Linked DNA regions of Actinoplanes teichomyceticus ATCC 31121. Each later gene encodes a partner of the first gene's protein in a complex. Links are inferred from orthologs where the notes say so. Each region holds a gene or a part of one and is shown on either strand. Other genes may lie near its edges.

The links.
Region 2: rplT (region 1) and rplL share a complex: the UniProt entries of both Escherichia coli proteins name them as parts of the 50S ribosomal subunit. The link is inferred for Actinoplanes teichomyceticus ATCC 31121 from one-to-one orthologs.

What each region holds. Positions count from the first base shown.
Region 1 is NZ_CP023865.1:6,049,491-6,054,756, forward strand. The notes cover bases 852-3,824. They hold rplT (50S ribosomal protein L20), read right to left. Parts: upstream 2,548-3,824; coding sequence 2,155-2,547; downstream 852-2,154. Other genes in these bases: pheS (phenylalanine--tRNA ligase subunit alpha), read right to left, coding at 852-1,047; ACTEI_RS26485 (TrmH family RNA methyltransferase), read right to left, coding at 1,312-2,085; rpmI (50S ribosomal protein L35), read right to left, coding at 2,586-2,780; infC (translation initiation factor IF-3), read right to left, coding at 2,839-3,447; ACTEI_RS26505 (PH domain-containing protein), read right to left, coding at 3,757-3,824. Also shown: more of pheS, read right to left, coding at 1-851; more of ACTEI_RS26505, read right to left, coding at 3,825-4,221; hisG (ATP phosphoribosyltransferase), read right to left, coding at 4,230-5,072; ACTEI_RS26515 (phosphoribosyl-ATP diphosphatase), read right to left, coding at 5,115-5,266. UniProt on the Escherichia coli protein: One of the primary rRNA binding proteins, it binds close to the 5'-end of the 23S rRNA. It is important during the early stages of 50S assembly.
Region 2 is NZ_CP023865.1:630,006-632,924, forward strand. It holds rplL (50S ribosomal protein L7/L12), read left to right. Parts: upstream 1-1,226; coding sequence 1,227-1,613; downstream 1,614-2,919. Other genes in the region: rplJ (50S ribosomal protein L10), read left to right, coding at 620-1,168; rpoB (DNA-directed RNA polymerase subunit beta), read left to right, coding at 2,212-2,919. UniProt on the Escherichia coli protein: The binding site for several of the GTPase factors involved in protein synthesis (IF-2, EF-Tu, EF-G and RF3). Is thus essential for accurate translation.

The DNA.
Region 1 (5,266 bases):
GAAGTTCGTGGTGAAGCGCACGTCGCCCTCGACCATGTCGTGCATGTCGCTCACGCCGTTGCGGAACATCAGGGTCCGCTCGACGCCCATGCCGAAGGCGAATCCGGAGTACCGGTCCGGGTCGATGCCGCAGGCGGTCAGCACCCGGGGGTTGACCATGCCGCAGCCGCCCCACTCGACCCAGCGCGGGCCGTCGCGGTGCTGCGCGAACCAGACGTCGAACTCGGCGGACGGCTCGGTGAACGGGAAGTAGTGCGGCCGCCAGCGGGTCTTCGCGTCCGGGCCGAACATCGCCCGGGCGAAGTGGTCCAGGGTGCCGCGCAGGTGGGCCATCGTGATGCCCTCGTCGATGACCAGGCCCTCGATCTGGTGGAAGACGGGGCTGTGCGTGGCGTCCAGCTCGTCGGTCCGGTACGCCCGCCCCGGGCTGACGATGTAGATCGGCGGCTGCCGGGTGAGCATGGTGCGCACCTGGCCGGGCGAGGTGTGGGTACGCATGACCAGGCCGGGCAGGTCCACGAAGAACGTGTCCGAGGCGCCGCGCACCGGGTTGTCCGGGCCGATGTTGAGCGCGTCGAAGTTGGCCCACTCCAGCTCCAGCTGGGGGCCGTCGACGATGTCGTAGCCCATGCCGACGAAGACGTCGCCCATGTGCTCCATCAGCGTGGTCAGCGGGTGCCGGGCGCCGCGCGGCCGGCGGCCCCACGGCAGGGTGACGTCGACCCGTTCCTCGACCAGCACCCGGGCGGCGCGGTCGGCTTCGAGCTCGGCGAGGCGGGCGTCGTACGCCGCCTGGACGGCCTGCCGGGCGACGTTGACCCGCTTGCCGGCGTCGGACTTGGCGGCCGGCGGCAGCGAGCCGATCTCCCGGCGGGCCAGGGACACCGGCGAGCGGTCGCCGAGGTGCGCGGACTTCAGCGCGGCGAGCGCGTCGAGGTCGGCGGCCTGCGCGAACGCCTTCTCGGCGTCGGCGACCGCGGCCTCCAGAGCCTCGGGCGCCAGCAGGGCGGCCTGCTTCGGATCGTACGGATCGTTGCGGTAGGACATGGTCGGGCGAACTCCCTCACACCGGATGAGCCGTCGGCTCGTCGCCGACTGAGTGCACCGAGCGCGGCGAGGGCCGCGAAGGCTCGACTCAGGTGGATCAGTGTACGGAGGCACGGCTGAGCCGCAGCCCGCCGGTCAGGGAAGTTCGCGCAGGAGTGTCAGATCCGGCGCCCGCGACCAGCGGGCCGGATAAACAGCAGTCTCATCGGACCTGACATGGCCTCAGCATACCGCCGGCGGGCACCGGCGTGCCGCCCCGGTGGGTCAGCGTTGCGCGCGGGCCGACGCGTACAGGCAGACCGCCGCGGCGGCGGCCAGGTTGAGACTCTCCGCTCCGCCGTAGATCGGCACCCGGACCCGCCGGTCGGCGGCGGTCAGCAGCTCGCCGGGCAGCCCGTGTGCCTCGGAGCCGAACAGCCACGCGGTCGGCGCGCCCAGCAGCCCGCCGTCGAGCAGCGAGTCCACGTCGTCCGCCCCGCTGCCGCTGGTGGCCAGCACCTGCAGGCCGCAGTCCTGGAGCAGGCCCAGCACGTCCAGCGGGGCCCGGACCACGTCGACGTGGAAGAGCGAGCCGGCCGACGCCCGTACACACTTGCCGTTGTACGGATCGACCGCGTCGCCCGCGAAGATCACCGCGTCGGCGCCGGCGGCGTCGGCCGTGCGCAGCACCGTCCCGGCGTTGCCCGGGTCGCGGATCTCGGCCAGCACCGCGACCAGCTTCGGCTGCTTGGCCAGCGCGTCGCCGATCGGCACGTGCACCTGCTCGCAGACCGCGACCAGGCCCTGCGGGTGCACGGTCTCGGTCAGCGCGGCCAGCGCCTCGTCGGTGACCGGGGAGACCTCCGGGGCCTGCGCGGTCAGCTCGGCGTGCCGGTCCAGCGCGGCCGGGGTGCCGAACAGCTCCAGCACGGCGCCGGCGGCGAGCGCCTCGCGCACGGCCTGCGGCCCTTCGGCGAGGAACCGGCCGGCCTGGTCACGGTCCCGGCGGCGCTGCAGGCGCCGGGCCGCGACGATTCTCGGGGTACGCGGTGTGAACATCTGCTCCGGTTCCGGGTCGGGCAAACGAAACGCCCCCCGACGCGTCGGGGGGCGTTCCTCGCGAGAGACTCAGGCAGCCTGCGCGGCGGCGCCGCCGGTGCCCTCGGCCGCGACGGCCGCGCGGGCGATCTCGACGATGGCCGCGAACGCGGCCGCGTCGTTGACCGCCAGGTCGGCCAGGATCTTGCGGTCGACCTCCACCTCGGCCAGCTTGAGGCCCTGGATGAGGCGGTTGTAGGTCAGGCCGTTGGCCCGGGCCGCCGCGTTGATCCGGGTGATCCAGAGCTGACGGAAGTCGCCCTTGCGGTCCCGCCGGTCGCGGTACGAGTACTGCATCGAGTGCAGCACCTGCTCCTTGGCCTTGCGGTACAGCCGGGACCGCTGGCCGCGGTAGCCGCTCGCGGTCTCGAGCAGGGTGCGGCGCTTCTTCTGGGCGTTGACCGCCCGCTTGACGCGTGCCATTTCAAGTACTCCTTACAGGGGAACGTGTCAGGCGCGCGTCAGCGGCCCAGAAGCTTCTTCACTCGCGCGGTGTCGGCCTTCGCCACCACCACAGTGCCGGTCATCCGACGGGTAACGTGGGAGGACTTGTGCTCCAGCAGGTGCCGCTTGCCGACCTGCTCGCGCACGATCTTGCCCTTGCCGGTGACCTTCACCCGCTTACCCATGCCGGTGTGGCTCTTCATCTTCGGCACTTAGAACGCCTCTTTCTGATCTTTCCGCGCGGCCGGCGGGGCCGTACGGAAAAGCTGTCTACTCTGCGGTGGTGTCGCCAGAATCGGCCGGCGCAACCTCGGTACCGTCGCCCTCGCGCGGCTCACGGGCGGGCTTTGCGCCAGCCGCGGTGGCGGCGACCGCGGCGGCCTTGGTGGCCCGGTGCGGTGCCAGCACCATGATCATGTTCCGGCCGTCCTGCTTCGGGCTGGCCTCCACGAAGCCCAGCTCGGAGATCTCCTCGCTGAGCCGGCGCAGGAGCCGGAAGCCCAGCTCGGGGCGGCTCTGCTCACGGCCGCGGAACATGATCGTCACCTTGACCTTGTCGCCCGCCTTGAGGAACCGCACCACGTGACCCTTCTTGGTCTCGTAGTCGTGCGGGTCGATCTTCGGCCGCAGCTTCATTTCCTTGATGACGGTCTGCTGCTGGTTGCGCCGCGCTTCGCGGGCCTTCAGTGCGCTCTCGTACTTGAACTTGCCGAAGTCCATGAGCTTGCACACCGGCGGCCGCGCCATCGGAGCAACCTCGACCAGGTCCAGGTCCACGTCCGCGGCCAGTTGGAGCGCGCGCTCGAGCGGCACGATGCCGACCTGCTCACCCTCCGGACCGACCAGACGGACCTCTCGAGCCCGGATCTGTTCGTTCACGCGTGGTTCGACGCTGATGGGGCCTCCTCAGAACGTACCTACTTCTGCCAATGTCGGTCGGCCCCGAGTCACCATCCCCGCGGGCAGCGGGGACGGCCGGGAAAGCAGAAGGCCTCGACGGCGCTTGCGCGCATGCCGAGGCCCGCTCGACCGGTCATCGGCGTCCATGGGAGGACGCGCCCCGGACAGGAAATATTCCCTGCTCGGATGACCGGACCCGGCCACAGTCGGTGACTCGGGTGGGAACCAGCGGGCTCCTCTTTCGCGCCCGTCCAGCAGGACGGGCGTGGTCGACTGCCCGCCAGTCTATCAGGACTCCTGCGCGGCCGAATGCAAGGCCCTCAGCGTACGGACCCCGTCCACCGCGTAGTCCTTGTCGACCGCCTGCAGCGCGTGGATCGACACCTGCTCGTCGTCGAGCAGCTCCAGGTGCGCCCAGGCCGAGTTGCGGTCGAACCGCACCGCCCGGACCACCTGCCACGGCAGGTCGTACCCGCCGACCACGTTGCGCACGTGCACGCCCTGCGCGTCCGCGACCACCCGGGGCCGGCAGAACGCCAGGATGCCCAGGCCGATCAGGATGCCCAGGCCGATCATCGCGGTCTGGTCGCCACGCTGGAAGCTGCCCGAGCCGATCTGCCCGGCGTTCTCGAAGCCGGCCTGGCCGTGCAGCCCGAAGCTGAGCACGGTGAACAGCACCACCACGCCGGCGGCCAGCGAACCGGCCACCCAGCGGATCTTCTGCGGACGGTAGACCACCCGGCTCGTCGTCATGAGCGTCATCACAACCTGCAGTTGGCGATGTCGGTCACCAGGATGGCACGGGCGCCGAGCTCGTACAGCTCGTCCATCACCCGGTGCACCTGGCTGCGCTGGACCATCGCCTGCACGGCGACCCAGCCCTCACGGTGCAGCGGGGAGACCGTCGGCGACTCGATGCCCGGGGTCAGGGCGGTGGCCTGCTCCAGCAGGTCGGCGCGGACGTCGTACGCGAGCATCACGAAATTGCGGGCGACCAGCACGCCGTTGAGCCGCCGCAGCAGCTGCGACGCGCCGGCCGGCGGCTGCGCCTGACGGCCGATCAGCACCGCCGACGAGCGCATCAGCGGCTCGCCGATGGTGACCAGCCCGGCCTGGCGCAGCGTGGCGCCGGTCTCCACGACGTCGGCGATCAGGTCGGCGACACCGAGCCGGACCGCGTTCTCCACGGCGCCGTCCAGGCGCACCACGTCGGCCTTCAGGTCCCGCTCGGCCAGATAGCGGCCGACCACACCGGGGTACGCGGTGGCGATCCGCTTCCCGCCGATCTCGTCCACCGAGGTCAGCGTGCCGGCCGGGGCGGCCCAGCGGAACGTGGCGCCACCGAAGTTCAGGTCGAGCAGCTCGGTGGCCGGGACGCCGGAGTCGACGAGCAGATCGCGGCCGGTGATGCCGAGATCCAGATCGCCCGAGGCGACGTACGTGGCGATGTCGCGGGGCCGCAGGTAGAAGAACTCGACGTTGTTGGCTTCGTCACGGCACGCCAGATCCTTGGGATCGGTGCGCTGCCGGTAACCGGCGTCCTTCAACATCTGTGCCGCCGGCGCGGAGAGCGTGCCCTTGTTCGGAATGGCGATACGCAGCATTGACGTGCTCCTTCGTGCTCTGGGGACGGATCGGGGCGCACGTCAGAGATGTCGGTACACGTCCTTGAGTTCGAGACCGGTGGCGATCATCAGGACTTGAGCCTGGTAGAGCAGCTGCGAGAGCTCCTCGGCGGCCCGCTCGGGGCCCTCGTGCTCAGCCGCCATCCAGGACTCGGCCGCCTCCTCGACGACCT
Region 2 (2,919 bases), 5.4 Mb from region 1 along the record:
GAGCCTCCGCGGTCCCACGTTCCCGGCCGTCCCCAAGGCCACGGTCCCGGCGCTCCGGGGGATCCCGGCGGTCCGGGCGGTCCAGGGTCCCGGCGCTCCTGGGTTCCGGCGGTCCGGGGGGTCCGGGGGTCCGGGGCCGGGGGTCCCGGCGGTCCCGGCGCGCGGCCGGGTCCGGGGTCGCCGGCACGCCGCGCGGGACAGCCACGGGGCGTGGCGGAGAAGCCTACGGGCGGGACTCGCCGGTCGTACCGGAAAGCGGACCGCCGGGAGCCGGAGCGGCCTCGGGCGTCACAGCGGGCCCGGGGTGGCGGCCGGCGGGGTCGGCAGCAGGCGAGGGATGAGCGGGGTGGGCGACCGCGATTTGGCTTTCGCGGTGGGGCCGCGTAGTCTCGATTCTCGAAGTTCCACCCATAGACCGCTGGTCGCCGCTGTGGGCGTCGTCAGACGCACGCCGCGGCCGAAGGTCCCGCAACGAGCGGGCGACCTGCGCAGGGAGAACGGTTCGTGATGTGAGGCGTGCGTCCGCGCGTGCCTGAGTCCGCCCCGTGCCCTGCGCCGGGGCGTTTTGCTTGTTCGGACCCTCTCGACCAGTGGCAACGAGCACTGAGAGAGGAGGGACATGGCGGACAAGCCGGTCCGGGCTGACAAGGCCTCGGCCGTCGCCGAGCTGACGGAGAGCTTCCGTGACTCGACGGCCACCGTGTTGACCGAATACCGCGGCCTCACCGTCAAGCAGCTCACCGAGCTGCGGCGGGCGCTCGGCCAGCAGGCCAAGTACTCCGTCGCCAAGAACACGCTCGCGAAGCGTGCCGCGGGCGACGCGGGTATCGAGGGTCTCGACACGCTGTTCACCGGTCCTACCGCGCTCGCCTTCGTGAGCGGTGACGTGGTCGAGGCGGCCAAGGGCCTTCGTGCCTTCGCCAAGGCCAACCCCGCTCTCGTCATCAAGGGCGGTGTCTTCGAGGGCAAGGCGCTCACGGCGGACGAGGTCAACAAGCTTGCCGACCTCGAGTCCCGTGAGGTGCTGCTGGCCAAGCTGGCCGGCGCCATGAAGGGCAACCTCACCAAGGCGGCCGGGCTGTTCCAGGCCCCGCTGTCGCAGGTCGCTCGCCTCGGGGCGGCCCTGCAGGAGAAGCGCGAGAAGGAAGGTTCCGCCGAGGCCGCCTGAGCGCGCCACGCGGAATCCACGCACGTTTTACATCAGTTGCTAGGAAAGGTTGCCTGACATGGCGAAGCTCAGCACCGAAGAGCTGCTCGACGCGTTCAAGGAGATGACGCTGATCGAGCTCTCCGAGTTCGTGAAGCAGTTCGAGACCACCTTCGAGGTCACCGCCGCGGCTCCGGTCGCGATCGCGGCCGGCCCGGCCGCCGGTGGCGCCGCGCCCGAGGCCGAGGCGGAGAAGGACTCGTTCGACGTCGTTCTGGAGAGCGACGGCGGCAAGAAGATCCAGGTCATCAAGGTCGTGCGTGAGCTGACCGGCCTGGGCCTGAAGGAGGCCAAGGACACCGTCGAGGGCGCGCCGAAGGCGATCCTCGAGGGCGTCAACAAGGAGAAGGCCGAGGCCGCCAAGGCCAAGCTCGAGGCCGAGGGCGCCAAGGTCACCCTCAAGTGATCTGACGCTCCACAGCGTTTCCCGTCGATGGCGGAGACCCGTTCCGGGTCTCCGCCATCGGTGTTCCGGCAGGTGTACGCGGTGCTCGGCGCGACACCTCCGGATCGGCTCCGGCGGATCCGACAGAGGCTGCCAAAGCCGGCCATTCATGCGTTAAGGTCCCTTGGGTGCGGCGGCCGGACGACCGGGTGGGTCCGACCCGCGGCACAGCCCTTGACTGAGTGTCCGCTGACAGGCACGCTGATGGCAGCAAGTTTCCGCGCTTGCAACAGCCGGCCCATGGGTATTCGGCAGACCCGATGACCACGGACCAGCACCGGAGGAAGAGTTGCCGCGTCTCTGAGCGGCCCCGACCACGGCACTGACCGGGAATTCGCAGGTCAGCGGCGTCGGGGACACGTTCCGCGGGCCACCTCAGGTGTGGGCTGGACAGCGGTTAGCCAAGCGGCTACACTGCTAGTTTGCGCTGCCTTCTGTCTTGACGCCTGCCGGGATATCCATCTACGTGGATTTCGTTGGGTGTCTTTTGGAGTGCACGCAGACCAGTTGCACCAGCAACTCAGCCGCATAGCAGCACCGGTCCTCGGAAGGACGCATCTTGGCAGCTTCCCGCCCTGCGAAGACCAGCCGTACGTCGAGCGCTTACGCACCCCGCCGTGTCTCTTTCGGCCGGATCACCGAGCAGCTAGAGGTCCCCAACCTCCTCGCCCTCCAGACGGAGTCCTTCGACTGGCTGGTCGGCAACGAGGCCTGGCAGGCCCGGACGACGGACGACCCGCACGCCCACTCGGGCCTCGCAGAGATCCTCGAAGAGATCAGTCCCATTGAGGACTTCTCCGGCACTATGTCGCTGTCCTTCTCATCTCCCCGGTTCGACGAGGTCAAGGCCTCGATCGAGGAGTGCAAGGAGAAGGACCTGACCTACTGCGCGCCGCTGTTCGTGACCGCGGAGTTCACCAACAACACGACTGGCGAGATCAAGAGCCAGACCGTGTTCATGGGTGACTTCCCGATGATGACCCCCAAGGGGACGTTCGTCATCAACGGCACCGAGCGCGTCGTGGTGAGCCAGCTCGTCCGTTCGCCGGGCGTGTACTTCACCAAGGAGCCGGACAAGACCTCCGACCGCGACCTCACCAGCGTCAAGGTCATCCCGAGCCGGGGTGCCTGGCTGGAGTTCGACATCGACAAGCGCGACACCGTCGGTGTCCGTATCGACCGTAAGCGTCGCCAGGCTGTCACCGTCCTGCTGAAGGCGATCGGCTGGTCCGCCGACCAGATCCGCGAGCGCTTCGGCTGGTCCGAG